Regions from separate parts of the Mesorhizobium sp. M0045 genome, predicted to be linked through region 1. Evidence: predicted binding sites of a transcription regulator. Region 1 holds the regulator's gene; the other holds the start of a gene.
The links. The regulator LexA, encoded in region 1, represses DNA repair genes until DNA is damaged. The targets are predictions, from matches to a motif close to TGTTCNNNNTGTGTTCNG.

Region 1 (9,240 bases):
TGGCGCGCAGGGCGAAGCCAACATGGTCGATGTCGGCGACAAGGCTGAGACGGTGCGCACGGCAGTCGCGGAAGGTTTTGTGGCGATGCGGCCCGAGACGCTGGACATGATCCTCGCCGGCGACGCCAAGAAGGGCGACGTGCTGGGCACCGCGCGCATTGCCGGCATCATGGCGGCCAAGAAGACGCATGAACTGATCCCGCTTTGCCATCCGCTGCTGCTGACCAGGATATCTGTCGATATCGAGCCGGACGCCGCACTGCCCGGCCTGAAGGTGACGGCTTTGACCCGCGTCATCGGCAAGACCGGCGTTGAAATGGAGGCCTTGAGTGCCGTCTCGGTCGCTTGCTTGACCATCTACGACATGGCCAAGGCGATCGACCGCGCCATGGTCATCTCCGGCATCAGGCTGGTTGAAAAGACCGGCGGTAAATCCGGCGACTACAAGATCACCGGGGCCACCGAGGCAGGCCGCTAATGGCGCTGGTCCCAGTTGCCGAGGCGCTCGAGCGCCTGCTGGACGGAGCAGTTGCACTGCCGGCCGAACGCGTCACGCTGCTGGATGCCGCCGACCGCGTGCTGGCGGAGCCGGTTGTGGCGCTCCGCACCCAGCCGCCGTTCAACGCCTCCGCCATGGACGGCTATGCCGTGCGGGCGGCTGACATCGCGTCCCTACCGGCAAGGCTTTCGGTGATCGGCATAGCGCCGGCCGGACGCGGCTTTGCCGGAACGGTGCAGCAGCGGCAGGCCGTGCGCATCTTTACCGGCGCGCCGCTTCCCGAAGGCACCGACACTATCGTCATCCAGGAGAACGTCCGCGACCTCGGCGGCGGCAGCGTCGAAGTGACAGAGCCGACGGTGCAGGGGCGCAACATCCGCCGCCTTGGGCTCGATTTCGTCAAGGGCGATGTCCTGCTGCCCAAAGGCCGCCTGCTCGATTCGGCCGCCTTGTCGCTGGCGGCATCGGCCAATCACCCCGAGGTCGGCGTGGTCAAACGGCCGCTGGTCGCCATCATCGCCACCGGCGACGAATTGCTGCCGCCGGGCAGCGAGCTTGGCCCCGACCAGATCATCTCCTCTAACGCCTATGGTGTCGCTGCCGCCGCACAGTCGGTCGGTGCGCGGGCGCTCGACCTCGGTATCGCGCCGGACCGCAGGGAGGCGATCGCGGCATTGGTTGAAAAGGCCGTGAAGGCTGGCGCGAACGTCATCGTCACGCTGGGCGGTGCCTCGGTCGGCGACCACGACTTCGTCCATGACGTGCTGACCGGGCAAGGCATGACGCTCGATTTCTGGAAGATCGCCATGCGACCGGGCAAGCCGCTGATGTTCGGGCGGCTGGGCGACGTTCGCTGCATCGGCCTGCCCGGCAACCCCGTGGCGAGCCTGGTCTGCGCTCAGCTCTTCCTGAAGCCGCTGCTGGCACGGCTCGGCGGCCGCGCCTTTCAGCAGGATATCCGTCGGGCACGGCTCGGTGCTGCCATGCCGGCCAACGATCTCAGGCAAGATTATGTGCGGGCTGTTGTCACAGACGACGCTGGTGCGCTCGTGGCGACGCCGTTCGGCATCCAGGACTCCTCGATGCTGAAAATGCTGGCCGATGCCAACGGGCTGATCGTCCGCGCGCCGTTCGCGCCTGCTGCGGCGGCGGGCTCCCCCTGCGACGTGCTGATGCTACGCTGAACCTGCCTCACTCCGAAATCAAGGTCCGGGTCAGCGGATGGTCTGGATCGGCCAAACCGTCGATGATGTTGAAATGATGCCGGTCGGGCTCGACTACGGAGCTGGTCGCGGCACCCAGGCCGATCCAGATGTTGGCCAGCAACGCGCTCTGGCGCAGGAATTCGGCGCGCTCGCCGCCGCCGGCCCAGCAGGTCAGGCGGGCCTTGTCCATCGGGCGCAGCAGCACCGGACTTTCGGCCTGCGCCTCGGCCTCATCGATCGCCAGCGTCTCGTTCATGCCGGTGCGCATGATCGGGCGCAAATCATACACTCCCGAGATCGACACCACGTGACGAACGCGCCGGACCACTTCGGGCGCCAGCGGCGTCGTCCTGGTAACCATCCGGCTAACAAGATGGCCGCCGGCCGAGTGCCCGGTCAGCATCAGCGGCCCTGCGACCATCGCCGCCGCCTTGCCTATCGCCGCGCCGACTTCTTTGACGATGCCGCCAATGCGTATCTGCGGACAGAGCGTGTAGGACGGCATGGCAACTGCATAGCCGCGATCAACAGCGCCCGCGGCAAGATGTGACCAGAAACTCTTGTCGAATGCCATCCAGTAGCCGCCATGGACGAACACCACGACCCCCTTCGGCTTGGTGGCCGGCAGGAAAAGATCGAGCCGGTTGCGCGGGTTATCGCCATAGGCCAGGTCGAGCCGCGCCCTGCCCTCGGTCGAAAGCGCCTCGCGGAAAACCTGCGCGGGCTCGACCCAGGCCGCCGGCCAGCGATCGCTGCCGGCTATGTTGGCGCCGTTGGCATAGGCGTTGTCCCAATCGGCAATGTGACGTTCGAACACCCTGCGCCCTCCCTGGCAATTATGGCCTTGCAACCTGGCCGCGAGCATCGCGCGGCGCGTCGTCGCCAGCCTCACGATTCCAGCTCTCGCATCGATCTCAAGTGACAGCCGCCTTGATGGCGAAGCGCGCATCCTTCCACGCACCGGTGCGCAGGATGTCCTCAAGCACTTCGACGGCCTGCCAGACATCGGCATAGCCGACATAGAGCGGGGTGAAGCCGAAGCGCATGGTCGATGGCGCGCGAAAATCGCCGATCACACCACGTTCGATCAGCGCGCGCATGATCTGGTAGCCATGCTCATGCATGAATGAAATCTGGCTGCCGCGTTTTTCCCCGTCGCGCGTGCTTTCGAGCGTGAGACCGTAAGTGCCGCACTTTGCCTCGACAAGCTCGATGAACAGATCGGCCAGTGCGATGCTCTTCTTGCGCACCGCCGTCATGTCGACATCGTCCCAGATGTCGAGCGCGCCCTTCAGCGTGCGCATCGAAAGGATCGGCTGGGTGCCGCACAGAAACCGGCGGATGCCGGTGCCGGCCGCATAGCCTGGCTCGAAGGCGAAGGGCCGTGCATGGCCCCACCAGCCGGTGAGCGGCTGCTGGATGTCGGAAAGATGCCGCTCAGCCGCATAGATGAAGGCAGGCGCGCCCGGGCCGCCATTCAGATATTTGTAGGTGCAGCCAACGGCAAAATCGGCGTTGGCTTTGTCGAGCTCGACTGGCATCGCGCCAGCGGTGTGGCAGAGATCCCAGACGATCATCGCCCCGGCTTCCTGGGCCCTGCGCGTCAGAGCCGGCATGTCGCGCAGTTCGCCCGATTTGTAGTTGACGTGGTTGACCAGCACCACGGCGGTGCGATCGTCGATCAGCTCCTCGATGGTCGGCGCGTCGACCCCCGAGAGGCGCAGCAGCGCATCTTTTCGCGTCGAAACCACACCCTCAGCCATGTAGAGGTCTGTCGGAAAACTATCGCCCTCGGCGACGATGGCCTGCCGCTCCGGTCGCATGGCCATGGCGGCGTGCAGCAGCTTGTAGATGTTGACCGACGTCGTGTCGCAGACCACCGTCTGGCCGACCGCGGCACCGATCAGGCGCCCGAGCTGGTCGCCAAGTTCAAGCGGCATGTTGAACCAGCCGGCCGTGTTCCATGCGCGGATGAGATCATGCGACCATTCCTCGGTCGCGGCCTTGTACAGTTCATCGAAAGCGGCACGTGAAGCAGCTCCTAGCGAATTGCCGTCGAGATAGATCACTCCTTGCGGCAACACAAAGCGGTCACGTATCGCGCCCAGCGGATCTGCGGCATCCATCGCCTTTATGGCCGCGAGATCGGGAATTCCTGTCATGATTTGTCTGCTCCCCCCAAAGATTCAACGCAACGCCCGACACGTATCGACTGTTCTTCCATTACCGGGTGGCGCGTAGCAAGGCTCCACCGGCGAGAAGCAGCCTGACCAGGCGGTGGAAACCAGGAATTAACCCAAGGTTGGCGTTTTGAGTTCGTTTCGTTCACGGCGCATTGACCAACCGCACAGTCGATACGGGTTCAATTCCGTGCCCTTTGCCGACCGACCGCCGATGCCAGTGCCGCCTTCTAGGAGGCCAGAACGGCGCAAACGAAAGCAGAATCAAGGCGATGAGGCTCGCGGCGGTAAAAATACGGTACGCCGGTAGGGGACGTCGTTTGTTTCCCGAGCCTTAACGCATTCATTAAACTTTAAACAGTTGCGGAACACAACTGGAACAGATAGTGTCTGTTCTGGGTTTGTTTTCTGATTCTGTTGGGGGTCGCTATGCTGACACGCAAACAACACGAACTGCTTATGTTCATCCACGAAAGGTTGAAGGAAAGCGGTATCCCACCTTCCTTCGACGAGATGAAGGAAGCGCTCGACCTGGCTTCCAAATCCGGAATCCACCGACTGATTACGGCGCTGGAGGAGCGCGGCTTCATTCGCCGTTTGCCCAACCGGGCCCGTGCGCTGGAGGTACTACGCCTGCCTGACTCGATCGCCCCCGGCCTCAATGCGGCACGCAAGTTCTCGCCGAGTGTCATCCAGGGCAGTCTTGGGCAAGGTGCCCCTCGGCAGGGCAAGCCCACATCGTCGCGCGTCCCTGCAGCCGGCAATGACGACGATGTCGTCGCCGCCGTTTCGATCCCGGTAATGGGCCGCATCGCCGCTGGTGTGCCGATCGATGCTATCCAGCACCAGACGCATTCGATTTCGGTGCCGCCGGATATGATCATGGGCGGCGAGCATTATGCGCTCGAGGTCAAAGGCGATTCGATGATCGAGGCTGGCATTTTCGACGGCGACACGGTGATCATCCGCAACGCCGATACGGCGAGCCCCGGTGAGATCGTGGTGGCCCTGGTCGACGAGGAGGAAGCGACGCTGAAGCGGTTCCGCCGCAAGGGCGCCTCGATCGCCCTGGAGGCCGCCAATCCGGCCTACGAGACGCGCATCTTCGGACCAGACAGGGTCAAGGTGCAGGGCAAGCTCGTTGGGCTGATCCGCCGCTACTGAGTTGCGCCCTTGGTGCCGGCTTTTGGATTGTCGGCCCTGCGGTATGGCGGCAGGCCGCGCGCCGCGCGTGAAAATTTCCGCTGCACGTGCCAGGGCCGGTATGATTTTTCGACGGCGAAGCGGATTTCGGCGCGTGTTGCCGCTTGTGGATCGAAATAGACGGCCGCACTTCCCGCGCGCGCCAGTTGCCGTTTGGTGACGACGAGGACCAGCCGGTCGTAGTAGCAGGGATTATGGGCGGTGGCGTCGTCGATGACGATCAAGCTGGCGAAGGCGCAGGCTGGCCGTGCGGTATCGCGGTCCTTGGCTTGCGCAATGATCGCGCCGGATGGATGCCTGGCGAGGCAGAGACCGTCCGTGCAAATGAACGGCATGCCCGGCGGTAGGTCGGCCGGATCGGCAATGTCGAATTGCGGATCGTTCTTTCCAGGTGTTTCCGGCGCGACGATAGCCTCTGATGTGAGCGCGCGTTTCCAGTTGTCGATGGTGAACTCATTCGGGCGTGCCCGGTTGACCGCGAGCTCACCGCTGCCGATCGGCAGCGCGACCAGCCGTGCGTCCTCCGAGATCAATACGTCGGGTACGCGCGTCTGCGTTGTCGTTAGCAAGCCAGCGAGCGCAAAAGGAATTGCCGCGAGCCGCAACCAGGTCGTCGCCATGCTGGCAATGACGAGGGCGATCGTCACCAAAAGGACAGATCTCAGCGAAATCAGTCCGACCGCATCGATCGGCGAGCGCTCGGAGATCCACCCGGACAGGGCGATCATCGCCGTCAGCCCGTTGCCCATCACGTAGAGGAAAGGCCCATCCGCGCCGAACGGCATCGCCAGCGCGCTGAGCACGGCAAAGGGCATGACGACCAGTGAGACGATAGGCATGATGGCCAGATTGGCGAACAGGCTGAGCGGCGCTACGCGCTGGAAATGCCATATGGCGAAAAGCGCCGTGGCGCTCCCTGCAATGATCGAGGTCATCGCCAGGCCGCCCATGCCCAGCAGGACCTTTCGAGTGGCCAAGCGTAGCGGCGATCGCCGGGGCGGCGGCGTGGTGGCCCTGCCGGTGCGGTAATCGGACCAGCCGGCATAGGCGCCGACAAGGGCCGCCGTCGCGGCGAAGGACATCTGGAAGCTCGGACCGACCACCTCGTGCGGCGACACTACGATGACCGCGATGGCCGAGATCGCCAGATTGCGCATGGTGAGCGCGGCCCGGTCGAACAGCACGGCGATGAGCATCACCGCCAGCATGATGAAGCTGCGTTCGGCCGCCACCACAATGCCGGAAAAGACGAGGTACGCCGCAATCGAAAAAAGCGCGGCGGCGGCGGCATATTTTTTGACCGGCCGTCGCGATGAGAAGTCGGGAAACAGCGCAAAGGCACCGCGCAGCAGCGCCATGATGGTGCCGGCGACCAACGCCATATGCAGCCCCGAGATGGAGATGATGTGGTAGATGCCTGTACGCCGCATCGCTTCGTTGATCTCCTCGGGAATGCCGGCGCGCACGCCAACGATCAGCGCAGCAGCAATCTCGCCCTCGGCGGCGCCGATGCGGCTGCGGATATGGTCGGCGATGGATTCGCGCGCGTCTTCGATCGCGGAAGAAAGCCGCGCGGCAAGCGGCATGCTGCCCGACGCCACGACTTTCGGATTCCCGAGAAAGAAGCCGCTGCCGCCGATGCCCGCGAAATAGCTGTCGAAGGAGAAATCATAGCTGTCGGGCCGCACCGGGCCGGTCGGCGGCAGCAACCGCACATAGCCGGCGATCTCGGAACCAGCGGCCAGCTCAGCCGGTATCTTCATCGCCGAAATGCGGACCCGTTCCGGCATGTAGCGCAGCGTCGGCCTGGCGGTTGAGATCACATCGATCGTCAGCCTGATGCGGCCACTCGCCATGGGCTCGTACGATACGACACGACCCGTCAGCCGCGTCGAGATTTCGGAACCGAGCATATGCGTCCCGACACGCCAGGTCTCGAACTTGGCGGCAAGCACGCCAAGCGCGCAGAGCAGCGCCACCATGAAACACAGGCGCGTCCTGGGCCATGAACGCGAGACGACCGTACAAAGGGCCGCGAGGAGCACGATTGCGATCGGCTGCGGAAAGGCTGGCTCCACCGACAGCGCGAAATATACGACCACCCCGCATGCGAGGAACACCGGCACCAGCAGGAAGGCGACGCCACGGTCGAGTTCCAGGCCGGCTGCCGAGGTTACGCTGTTGCGGATACGGGACGGTGACGGGAGGCGGAAACGACGGCGTAGGCGCACGATGGGCTCGCCCGCGGGCACGAGAACCGTTGCTGGGTCGCTGGCCGGCAGCGACGGAGCATCGAAGCGCGGAGCGGGCAGCAATGCCGATACCGGCAGGGCAGGCGGGGGAGCGGCAAACAGCAAGCGTTCGCTGACGCCGCTGCCAGCGTCCTCGCCCTCGCCCGCACCACGGCTTCGCACAGCCATTGGGTCTGCCCCTTGCGCCCTCGACCTCCTATGCTACATGAACGCGCAACGCGCGAAAGTCCGCAAACCCACTTCCTTGGCCCGCCTGAGAGTTCCATGCCCGATAAGGTCGTCACCCGTTTTGCCCCCTCGCCCACCGGTTATCTGCATATTGGCGGCGCGCGCACGGCGCTGTTCAACTGGCTGTATGCCAAGCACACAGGCGGCACGATGCTGCTGCGCATCGAAGACACCGACCGCGAGCGCTCCACCGATGCGGCAACCGCGGCCATTCTCGACGGGCTTTCCTGGCTTGGCCTGACATGGGACGGCGAGCCGGTGTCGCAGTTCGAGCGTGCGCCGCGCCATCGCGAGGTGGCCGAGGAGCTCGTTCGCATGGGCAAGGCCTATTATTGTTATGCGACGCCTGCCGAGCTGGAAGCAATGCGCGAGAACGCACGGGCCAAGGGGCTGCCTCCCCGCTATGACGGACGCTGGCGCGACCGCGACCCGTCGGAGGCGCCGCCCGGCGCCAAGGGGGCGATCCGCATCAAGGCGCCGACAGACGGCGAGACGGTGGTGCATGACCGCGTCCAGGGCGACGTGCGTTTTCCCAACAAGGATCTCGACGATTTCATTATTCTGCGCTCGGACGGCAATCCGACCTACATGCATGCCGTCGTTGTCGACGATCACGACATGGGCATCACCCACATCATCCGCGGCGACGATCATTTGACCAACGCCGCACGCCAGACCGTAATCTACCAGGCCATGGACTGGGAGGTGCCGTCGATGTCGCATATCCCGCTGATCCACGGTGCCGACGGCGCCAAGCTGTCGAAGCGGCACGGCGCGCTTGGCGTCGAGGCCTATCGCGCCATGGGCTACCTGCCGGAGGCGCTGCTCAACTATCTGGCGAGGCTTGGCTGGAGCCACGGCGACGATGAGATCATGTCGATCGCCGACATGATCGCATGGTTCGACATTGGCGATGTCAACAAGGGCGCCGCCCGTTTCGACTTCGCCAAACTCGAGGCGCTCAACGGCGTGCATATGCGCCGGATGAACGACGCGGCGCTGCTCGACATCTTCATCGCCACTCTGCCCTATCTCGAAGGCGGCCCGGCAATCGCCGCCCGCCTCGACGACAGACGCAAGGCGCAACTGCTGGCCGCTTTGCCCGGCCTGAAGGAGCGCGCCAAGACGCTGGTCGAACTTGTTGAAGGGGCTGCATTCCTGTTCGTCGAGCGGCCGCTGCCGGTCGACGAGAAGGCGGCGGCGCTGCTCAGCGGTGAGGCGCGCGCGATCCTGCGGGGCGCTCATGCCGCACTGGCCACGGTTTCGGACTGGTCTGCCGCCTCGGCTGAAGCCGCGATCCGCGACTACGCGCAGGCCGGCGGCCATAAACTCGGCGCTGTGGCCCAACCTTTGCGCGCCGCGCTCACCGGCAAAAGTACCTCGCCAGGTGTCTTTGATGTGCTTGCCGTGCTGGGCCGCGAGGAAAGCCTGGCGCGGATCGCTGATCAAATCGATTAGCGAACTGGCCCAAGAAGATTGGCATTGAAAGGTGTGTTTCGCAGTGCAACATTGGGCCTTGGCCTAATCTGGCGCGCAGATACAATTGCGGGCGCAAAATGTGCATAGTCCGATGCTTTTGACGTGTTGGGTTCAGATATTTTGCCTTTGCCGGCCTGAGGAAACAAAAAGGAGTTTGCTATGACCGAACCTGCGACGAAAATGGAATTTGGCGG
Region 2 (9,240 bases), on a different contig from region 1:
GGGCGCGAAGGATCGCTACGGAACGGCTCGTTTCGTTGCTTACCGCCCGGTCTTCAGCACACGCGCTGCCTCGCCCAAAATCGCCGCGTCGAGCGTCTGCCAGTCGCCAAGGAATTCCCGGGGGAAGCGGTAGGTGAGGCCGAGATTGTCGCCGACCAGGATGTCGCGCTCGCAGGGCGCTAGCGATTCGTCCGCGCTCGGGCCGCTCAGGCAGCGTGCGACAAACGGATCCTTGCCGGGGCGGTCGGCGACCGCCAGCACTTCGTTGAGATAGCCTGACTTTTCGCTGAAGGCGTAAAGCGTCGTGCCGCCAGGGCCAGGCGTACCCGGCTTGGCAATCAGCGCACTGTAGATCGGCGCGAAGCGGCCGCTCATGTCGCGCGACATCATCTGCGGCTCGAACGACAGGAAGACGATGTCCTTGCTGGGTCCGGTGTGGTTGAAGTCGTCGCGGGCAGCCTCGCTGTAGCCGTCCATCTCGGGATAGCGCAGATAGAGGTCGAGCCGTGAGGCGATGCCGTCGCGCCGGGCCTGGGCAAAGCGGATGACATTGGCCGGCACGGCGATGACGTTGTTGCCGATGACGACCTTGTGGACCGTGGTGTCGTCGGTGTACCCGGCCATGGCGATCGAGCGGCCGAACCATCTGCCGCCAAGGCTGATCGCCATCGAAAGCAGCGCCAGCGTCGCGAATGCATAAAACACCCGCTTCATCAGCGTCGAATCGACAACACTGAGTTGCTGGCCCTCCGTGGCGGCTCCCTGCTTCATCGCGACCCTCGTCTACCGTCCCGTCGGGTGTGCCTGAGCGGCACATTTCCGCGCGGCACAGCTCTTGCTTCGCAGCTTTTGCAGGCGACTGTGCGATTTCATGGTAAACGGAGGGTAAAGATGGGTCCGGTCGAACAAATCATATTCAGTTTTATGGCCGGGCTGACGGCTTGCGGCCTGGCCGGATCGGCGATGGAGCTGATCGCCGGCCGTAGGCTTGCCTTCGTCCAGCCCTATGTATCGTCGAAGCACATGCTGCGCTCGCTCGCCGCGACGGCCTGCGCCGGGCCGCTGATGTTCGCCAACGAGGCGCTGGACGCCTGGCGCGAGCGTCGCATCTCGGTGCTGGGGCTGATCTCCTGCGGCTGTACGGCGACCATCTGGGCGCTGGCGCTGGGCATGGTGGTGATCGCCATTGCATCCTGGGCGGCTTCGCTTCTAGGGTCTGGCAGCTTGTCGATGTGAGACGATCTGGAGCCAGCAATGCCGATCTACGCGATTGACGGAAAAGCGCCCGCCTTCGAGGACGCCGACAGCAACTGGATTGCGCCCGATGCCACGCTGATCGGCAATATCAGGATTGGCCGCAATGCCGGTTTCTGGTTCGGCGTCGTTATCCGCGGCGACGACGAGCCGATCGCCATCGGCGCCGACACAAACGTGCAGGAGCACACAATCATGCACACCGACGCCGGCTTTCCGCTGACCGTCGGCCAGGGCTGCACGATCGGCCACCGTGCCTTGCTGCATGGCTGCACGATCGGCGACAACACCCTGATCGGCATGGGCGCCATCGTGCTGAACGGCGCGAAGATCGGTAACAACTCGCTGGTCGGGGCCGGTGCGCTGGTCACCGAAGGTAAGCAATTCCCCGACAATTCGCTGATCGTCGGCTCGCCCGCGCGCGTCGTCAGGACGCTCGACGAAGCCGCAATCGCCAGGCTGCGCGCTTCGGCCGCGCATTATGTGGCCAACGGCAGGCGATTCAGGGCTGGGCTGAAGAAGGTCTAGCCGATCCAGAAATGGTGGAGCCGGCCTTGGGATACCGAAAGCATAGCCCCTTCCAAGTCAAACCGGCTGGGCGGTCGGCCGGAACAAGATCTCGTTGATATCGACGTCATCGGGCTCGTTGATCGCGAAGGCGACCGTGCGGGCAAACGTATCTGGCCCCACGGCGATCTTGCTCACGAAGTCCCTGGTGTCCTGCTGGATATCCTTCTCGCTGATGTGCTCAAGCAACTCTGTGGTGACAGCGCCCGGCGAGATCACCGTGGTGCGGATGTTGTAGGGTTTCACCTCTTTCCGCAGACCCTCGGACAGTGCACGCACGGCGAACTTGGTGGCGCAATAGACCGCCGCACCCGGGTCGACCACATAGCCGTATATGGACGAGACATTGATAATGTGCCCCGATCGCTGTTCCTTCATGTACGCAAGTGCGGCCGCGATGCCGTAAAGAACGCCCTTGATGTTGACGTCGATCATCCGGTCCCATTCGTCGATCTTGAGCCGTTCGAGCGGGGCCAACGGCATGAGGCCCGCATTGTTGAGCATCACGTCGATGCGGCCGAATTCCCGGACCGCCGTGTTCACCAGGTTCTGGACCTGGCCGGCGTCGGTGACGTCCGTAGTGACGGCCTTGGCTTTGAGCCCAGCGGCGGTCAGTTCCTGGACAAGGGCGTCGATGCGGTGTGACCGGCGTGCACCCAGGACCACGGAAGCGCCTCGTGCGGCAAGATGGCGTGCCGTCGCTTCACCGAGGCCACTGCTGGCACCGGTGATGACGACGACCTTGTTCTCGATTCCTTCGGACATGAGATTCTCCTAGACAAGAATTGAAAGAGTTCAGGTTCGGAGCCCGGCCGAGGCGGCGAGCAAGGCCGAGCCGGTGAGCAGGGCGGCCGCGAGAAGGAAGGCGCTCCACCAGCCGGCCGCGTCGAACAGCAGGCCTCCCGCGATAGCGCCGCCCGCGATCGCGAGCTGGATCAGGGCAACCTGCAGTCCGCCCCCGGCCTCCAGGTCTTCAGGGATGAGCGTGGTCATCCAGGTGTTCCATGCCACCGGGATCGGAGTCGCGAAAAATCCCCAAAGAACCAGCAGGCCGGCCGTGGCGCCTGCAAACGGTCCAAAGGCAATCAGCAGTAGAGCGAAGACCGCGAGTGCACTCGGCAGCCCGATCAGCACGGCTGTGAGGTGCCGCCGGAGGATGAGGCCGATGATCGACAGTCCCGCCAGGCCACCGAGGCCGACGCCCAACAAAGCTATTGAGAGGGTGCTCACCTCGAGGTCCGTCACGTTTTCCAGAAACGGCCGCAGATAGATCGAGAGCGCGTTCTGCCCGATGAAAGCGAGCCCGGTCGCGCCCATGCCGATGGCGAATCTGCGATTCCGCAGCAGGCCGAACATGCTCGACACCGAGGCGGTCTCCATCGGTGGCAACTTCGGGAGAACGGCCAACTGCCACACGAGCGCCGCGAGGCCGATGGGGACAGTGACGAAGAAGGTTCCCCGCCATCCGATCAGCGATCCGAGGAGGCTGCCGACGGGCGCCGCGATCACCAATGCGAACGCAGTGCCACCCTGGAGCAAGGCAATGGCCTTGGGCAGGTCGGGTCCCGCGGCCAGGCGGGCCAGAATGGCCGTCGACAGTGACCAGAAACCGCCGATCGCGATGCCGACCAGCGCCCGCCCGGCCAGGAAGACCAGGAAGTTGGGAGCAACCGCCACCGCCAGGCTCGATGCGGCCAGCACTGCCGTATGGAGCAGAACTACCGTCCGTCGATCGACGTTTCGCAACAGCGAATTGCCGAAGAGGCTGGTAACCACGGCGAAGAATCCGGATACCGCGATTGCCTGGCCGGCCTGACCCTCGGAGACGGCCAGATCCTGAGCGATCGGGGTGAGCAGGCTCACCGGCAGGAACTCCAGTCCAACCAGAAGGAAGGTCAGCAGCGACAGGCAGACCAACGCAGACCATGGGGTCGTGTTGTCAGCAGCGGCGGCCTCGCCCAGCGCGAGTTCAATGGTCATAAGGCAGTCTCCTGTCCGTTCCCGAACTAAGTAGTCGGGCTGGCCAAATGCGACTAGCGGGTATAATTTTGATGTGGTTGTGAATGAGGCTCATCAATGCCACGCGACGAGTTCGCCGAAATGCGCGCGTTCCTGGAGATCACCCGGACATGATTGAGCGCCAGGATTGGTGCCGGGCCCGCCGCCTTGAGGTTCTCCAGCCCCTCCACCTCCAGACGATGGAAGGCTCGGAACAGGATGGAAACGAAGTCGCGGAAGGCATTTGTCGGCAGGTATCTCAGCATCAGCCAAGCGGCGACTACGTTGAGTGCGGCGAGGCCGAACAGGATCCCTCCAGTGGAGACGCCGGCTGCCTGAATCGCGGCGACGACTATGCCACCTAACGTCATGAAGCCTGCATTGACGATGCTCACGGCGGCGACGACGCGAGCGCGGCGCGTTTCGGGCGCCCAGGCTTGCACTGCGGCGAAGGTCGGCACCACAAGAAAGGCGCTGGCAATAGCCATTCCCGCAAGGTCGATCGCAACATGGACCGTGTTTGGCCGGGCGAAGAATGTTGCGAGCGTTTCGGCCCTGAGCGAGGGCTGCGTGCTCCAGATGGTCCAGGCCAGGTCCAAGCCGAACAGCGCCATCAACGCCGTGCCAACAGGGGCCGGCAAGAGCACGATGCGGCCCTGCGACATCCATGCGGCTATAGCAGAGCCAATGGCGATCGAGACGGCGAACACCGCGAGATAGGCGGTGACAGCGATCTCTCCGCCACCGAGCGAATCCTTCACCAACGTAGGCAGGATCGAAAGGACGATGGCCCCGATCAGCCAGAACCACGACGTCATCAGTCCGGCGCGCCAGATCCGCTTGTCGGCACGCAGGCCGTTCAGCTGTCGCCACGTCGAGCGAAAGATGTTTTTGTCGATGACTAGGCCGGGAGCCGCAAGACCGGTCGACGGGATGTAGCGGCTGACAAGCCAACAGGCGACGGCAAGGATCATCATGATCGGCCCGAACACCGAGACGCCTATGCCATCGGCCGAGACGACGCCTCCGGCGATAGTGCCGCCGAGGATGGCGGCGAAGGTTGCCGATTCGATCCAGGCATTGGCGCGAGGCAATTCCTTGCGCTCGAGATGATCCGGCAGGATGCCGTACTTGATCGGTCCGAACAGTGCCGAGATGACGCCGAACATGAGCAACGCGATCATCAGCACCGGGATCGACGCCAGCGCGATTCCAACGACAGCGACAGCCGCAGCGGCGATCTCGGCGAATTTCAGCCGACGGGCGATTAGGGCCTTGTCGAACCGGTCGGCGATCTCGCCACCAAGGGCGGACAAGAGCAGGAAGGGAGCCATGAATACCGCTCCCGCCAGCGTGACCAGTGATGCCGCCTTGTCGGCCGCCAGGGTGAACAGAATAAGGAACACCAGCGTGTTTTTGAGGAAATTGTCGTTGAAGGCGGACAGGAACTGCGTCCAGAAGAGAGGCGCAAAGCGCCGTGACCTCATCAAATGACTGTTCGTGTCGTCGTTCGAGGCGATTTCCATTGCGGCGGCTTCCTTTGGGCAAGACCGTTGAAGATCGAGGTCGTATCGATCAGCGGTCTTGCACGGTTTGAGCTTTTGTAGTGGCAACCCGGTTACACTTCGTTACTGTGGCTCCCACCCATCAGCCACTTTGGGCTTGGATCTTCCAGCCGGTTCATGAAGCGGCTTGCCTCTCCCGCGTCTCGCATTCTTGGCGATGGTGATCGAGGTATGCACGAGCCTGGTCGCGGCCATCGGAACCCCTTGGCGACAAAGCTTGCTCCATGAAATTGATGCCGCCCTCATTATCGGAGCGGCGATAGGGAAATTGGCATGGTGAATGTCTGCAGGCGCTTGGACCCTTGGGAGGCATAGCTGTTGGATGTCATGGATATTGTCTTTTGGTTTCAGGGTGAGGTTGCGCCGGCGTTGGTCTGTTTCCAGCCCGGATACCCGCCACCCTCTCCGAGCGGATCGCAGAACGGCGCCGCCAACCTGAGCACTGCCATATCCGCCTAATTTTCCACTGCCGAATGGACGATGAAACGCGCAAGCGAGTTTCCGGATCGGAAGGCATGCGTTGGGTTGCCCACACGATGCAGAGGCGCTGCTATGTTGGCGCGACACGCTCGACGGCAGGTGCGGACGGCACAAGAATTTTCGAGAGGCCCGTGGTGACTGGAGATTGCGCTGGTCAGTATCAGGGGCGCCGGCAGCACCTGCAAGGGCAACGTCATACCGGAGAATGGAGGTTGCGCTGGGAGGCTGTTGCTTCGGCTACCAACTCAAGGTGATTGTCTGCGAGAGTTCGGCGATGTCGCCATAGATCATCGAACCTGGGACGAGAAAACATTTATCACCGAGGACTTCGAAGACTGAGCTCGACGCGGTGCAAACCGGCAGGTTCTTCGAATTGGCGTACGTGCCCAGGGTCGCGGTTTCGACCTTACGGTCCTTGGCTTCGGCACAGCCGACACTGTTCGCGAGGATTGCGATGGCAATGAGAGTCCTCTTGCTCATATTTTGCCCCTGGAGCCAGCACTTGTCGGGTAAGTCGCGCGATGCATCAAAGTAGCACCGGCCCACGATCGGCTTCATCCATCGATTGGAGGAAGCGGGCTCATCCATACTTAGCGATATCTTGAGTGAGGCGCCGAGCGGCCTAGCTGTGCGATTGGCCCACGCCGCACGGTGGCGGAACAAATCATGATCATTCTCATTGTGGTGATCATCAAGGGAGATTGAGCATGGTCGACCGGCACAACCCAAAAATCGAGGCGTCGGCAAATGTCGAAAAGGACCCGGAAGATTGGGTCAGCGGAGACGATCCAATGACCCCCGCACAAGCGTCCTATTTGAAAACTCTGGCCGAACAGGCCGACGAGCCTGACGCCTATGCTGACGGCCTTAGCAAGGCGGAAGCTTCTAAACGCATTGATGCGCTGCGGGAGAAGTTAGGCCTGTAAGCGTCCTCTCGTGGCTTTTCCTCTCCAGAGAAGGACAGCCGACCGGCTCGGATTGGGACAGTTTTGCTGCGCTTGTGACCCGCGCAATTAATTTTTCTGAATTCCGCGCGTTGCTGCTGGACTCGGGATCGAGACGACAAACGGCGGATGGGAGCGGCTTCTAGCCTAGCAGCCCGGCAAGACCTCGCGCCCACCGGTCCAATCCTGCTGTCGAAACAGATCAGGACGTCCCGATGAGGGCGATGGTCACCAGAGACACAAAAAGGACAAGGGCGATTGCAGCGCCCCAGAAGAGAACTTTTTCGGTGCCGCGTTGCTCTTCCTCGCGAGATATGTCTTTCGCCATTGCTTGCGTCCTTTGCGAAGGTCAACGACTTAGCAACGTGCCGCGCCAAGGCTGAGTTCCGGCAACTATCTTGCCCCTGAGGAAAGTTCTCGGAATCAAGCGTCGTATTGTCCAACCGTCGGTTGGTGGACGTATTGCAGCCGATTAATTTAAAATCCCTGTGATCCGCGCGCACAGGGCGTGCCCGACCCCGAGCCCCCGCCCGGTGCAATAGCGCTTGATCGGCCCCGCCGCATCAAACTGTGCGGCGGGCTTTTTTACTCATGCGATGGAACACCGGCGCGCAGGGAAAGGTCTGCCCTGGCAGCAAACTCTTTCCCTTATATTTTTTGCTGCCGGATCGGATAGCTTCGATCGGCCCGCGTCGTTCTTTTCCTCCGGCGACGCGGGCTCGCCGTCCTCGCTACCGGTTGAGCAGCCACAGAACAAACGAAAGCACGATGCTGATAAGAATCCCGGTGCCGATCGGAGCATGAAACGTGAAGTTCTCACGTTGGATCACGACGTCACCGGGCAATCTGCCCAGACCGACCCGCGACAACCAGGGCCACAACAGGCCTATGGCAACTACGATCGAACCAACGACAATGAGAGTTCTGGACATGGGGGATCCGGCCGGGAATATAGTGAGTCCCTTGGCTGGGCTCATTTTCATTGCTGTTTTGCTGTCGTTGCGCCTCAATTTCTTTTGGTTTTTTCTTGTCAATCTTCGCCGTCTCATTGTCGGCATCGACGACTGCGCGAAGCAATTCGTCCATCTTGGCGTGCACAGCCTGAGTATCGCGGTGCTCGGCGAGCTGGATGAACAGCGTCATAGCCCAGATCGCCAGTGTGGCAACACCATGACTGTCAAAGCCATTTTGGCCTGGGCACGGCCTGCACTGCTTCAGATGCTCAATGCGTCCAAATGCCGTTCTCCTCGTTGACAGTCGCCGAGAATACACCAGTTTGATCTGAAGGCACGTCGCAGGTTGGCGCCCGCAAGCACCTGAAGCCGGCGACTATTTTGATGAAAGACGGTCGAGGACAACTCCGGATGGACGCGTGCCGTCGCAGCGACCAAATTGCAGTGTCGCCGGACCTCGCCAGAACGTGTCCATCTTTCTCCGGCTCGCGCGTTAGAGGATGCCAGATCGCCGGCTCTATCCTGGTGGCGAGCAGCAGACGTGCGCAATGGCCGGGGGTTCACAGTTTCACCCAGCTGCTGGTGATGAATGAGGTGAGGCCCGCCGCGCCTCGTTGTGGGTCGGCTGGAGGATGTGCTCGCCAGAGCAGGCTTGACAGTTCTGCTGGAGGGGGCGGGTTTGTCCGCCTCTGTTCGCGGGTATGTGCTCGAAGGTCAGATTGTTCGAGCTCGTCGATGACCGGGTCGTTGTTCGCCTGCCTGGTACATGATTTCGGGACAATCTGGGGGCAGGCGTTCAAGGCAGACGTGAGTTCTCGTGGCCGAAGATGGCGGCGGCGGCCGACATTGGCTGTTCAATCTGTTCCGATGGATGCAAATCGGTCGGGTGACGGTTGAACCAATGACGCTGGAGATCACAGTCGGACCGCCGCGCCTGGCGATTAACCAGGGACGCAGCTTCCTTGTCACCGAACCGGATGGCCAGATCGCCTGGCCCACTTATAATGGCTTATATGCGTCTGACACACGCCTGATATCCAGCTGGCAGATCTTTGCCAATGGGCAAGCATGGGACCTCCTCAATTCCGGAAACATCGCCTACTTCGCCGCCAAGATCTATCTGGTCAATCAGGGGTTCGCGACGGAAACGAACCATGTGCCAGCAGGCAGCCTGGGGCTGGTAATCGGCCGCGCCTTGGATGGGGGGCTGCATGAGGATTTTGAACTCGTAAACCACGGGCAAATGTCAGTGCGCTTCAATTTGGAAGTTGCCATGCGCAGCGACTTTGCCGATCTTTTCGAAGTCAAGGCCGACGCGATCGTCCGCCGCGGACGTATTACCACGGAATGGCTGTCCAGAGCGGCGAGCCTTCGTACCTCCTACGTGAATCGAGACTTCAAGCGAGACGTCATTGTCAAGGTCCGCCGGATGGCCTCAAAGCCCGTCTATGCCAATGGCCGGATCAGCTTCGATATCAA

Region 2: the regulator LexA is predicted to act here: its motif matches at 6,520-6,537, upstream of NKJ72_RS22190 (DUF3072 domain-containing protein).

What each region holds. Positions count from the first base shown of each region.
Region 1 is NZ_JAMYUY010000011.1:175,972-185,211, forward strand. It holds gene moaC (cyclic pyranopterin monophosphate synthase MoaC) at 1-478, shown strand, start outside; gene NKJ72_RS19115 (molybdopterin molybdotransferase MoeA) at 478-1,683, shown strand; gene NKJ72_RS19120 (hormone-sensitive lipase) at 1,691-2,521, opposite strand; gene kynU (kynureninase) at 2,619-3,866, opposite strand; gene lexA (transcriptional repressor LexA) at 4,314-5,048, shown strand; gene NKJ72_RS19135 (ComEC/Rec2 family competence protein) at 5,042-7,507, opposite strand; gene gltX (glutamate--tRNA ligase) at 7,604-9,025, shown strand; gene gltA (citrate synthase) at 9,206-9,240, shown strand, end outside.
Region 2 is NZ_JAMYUY010000015.1:66,434-75,673, forward strand. It holds gene NKJ72_RS22155 (hypothetical protein) at 40-771, opposite strand; gene NKJ72_RS22160 (DUF6949 family protein) at 892-1,236, shown strand; gene NKJ72_RS22165 (gamma carbonic anhydrase family protein) at 1,255-1,782, shown strand; gene NKJ72_RS22170 (SDR family oxidoreductase) at 1,840-2,586, opposite strand; gene NKJ72_RS22175 (MFS transporter) at 2,617-3,801, opposite strand; partial or broken gene NKJ72_RS22180 (MFS transporter) at 3,939-5,345, opposite strand; gene NKJ72_RS22185 (hypothetical protein) at 6,102-6,344, opposite strand; gene NKJ72_RS22190 (DUF3072 domain-containing protein) at 6,572-6,790, shown strand; gene NKJ72_RS22195 (hypothetical protein) at 7,011-7,136, opposite strand; gene NKJ72_RS22200 (DUF2905 domain-containing protein) at 7,540-7,740, opposite strand; gene NKJ72_RS22205 (low affinity iron permease family protein) at 7,643-7,951, opposite strand; gene NKJ72_RS22210 (amylo-alpha-1,6-glucosidase) at 8,579-9,240, shown strand, end outside.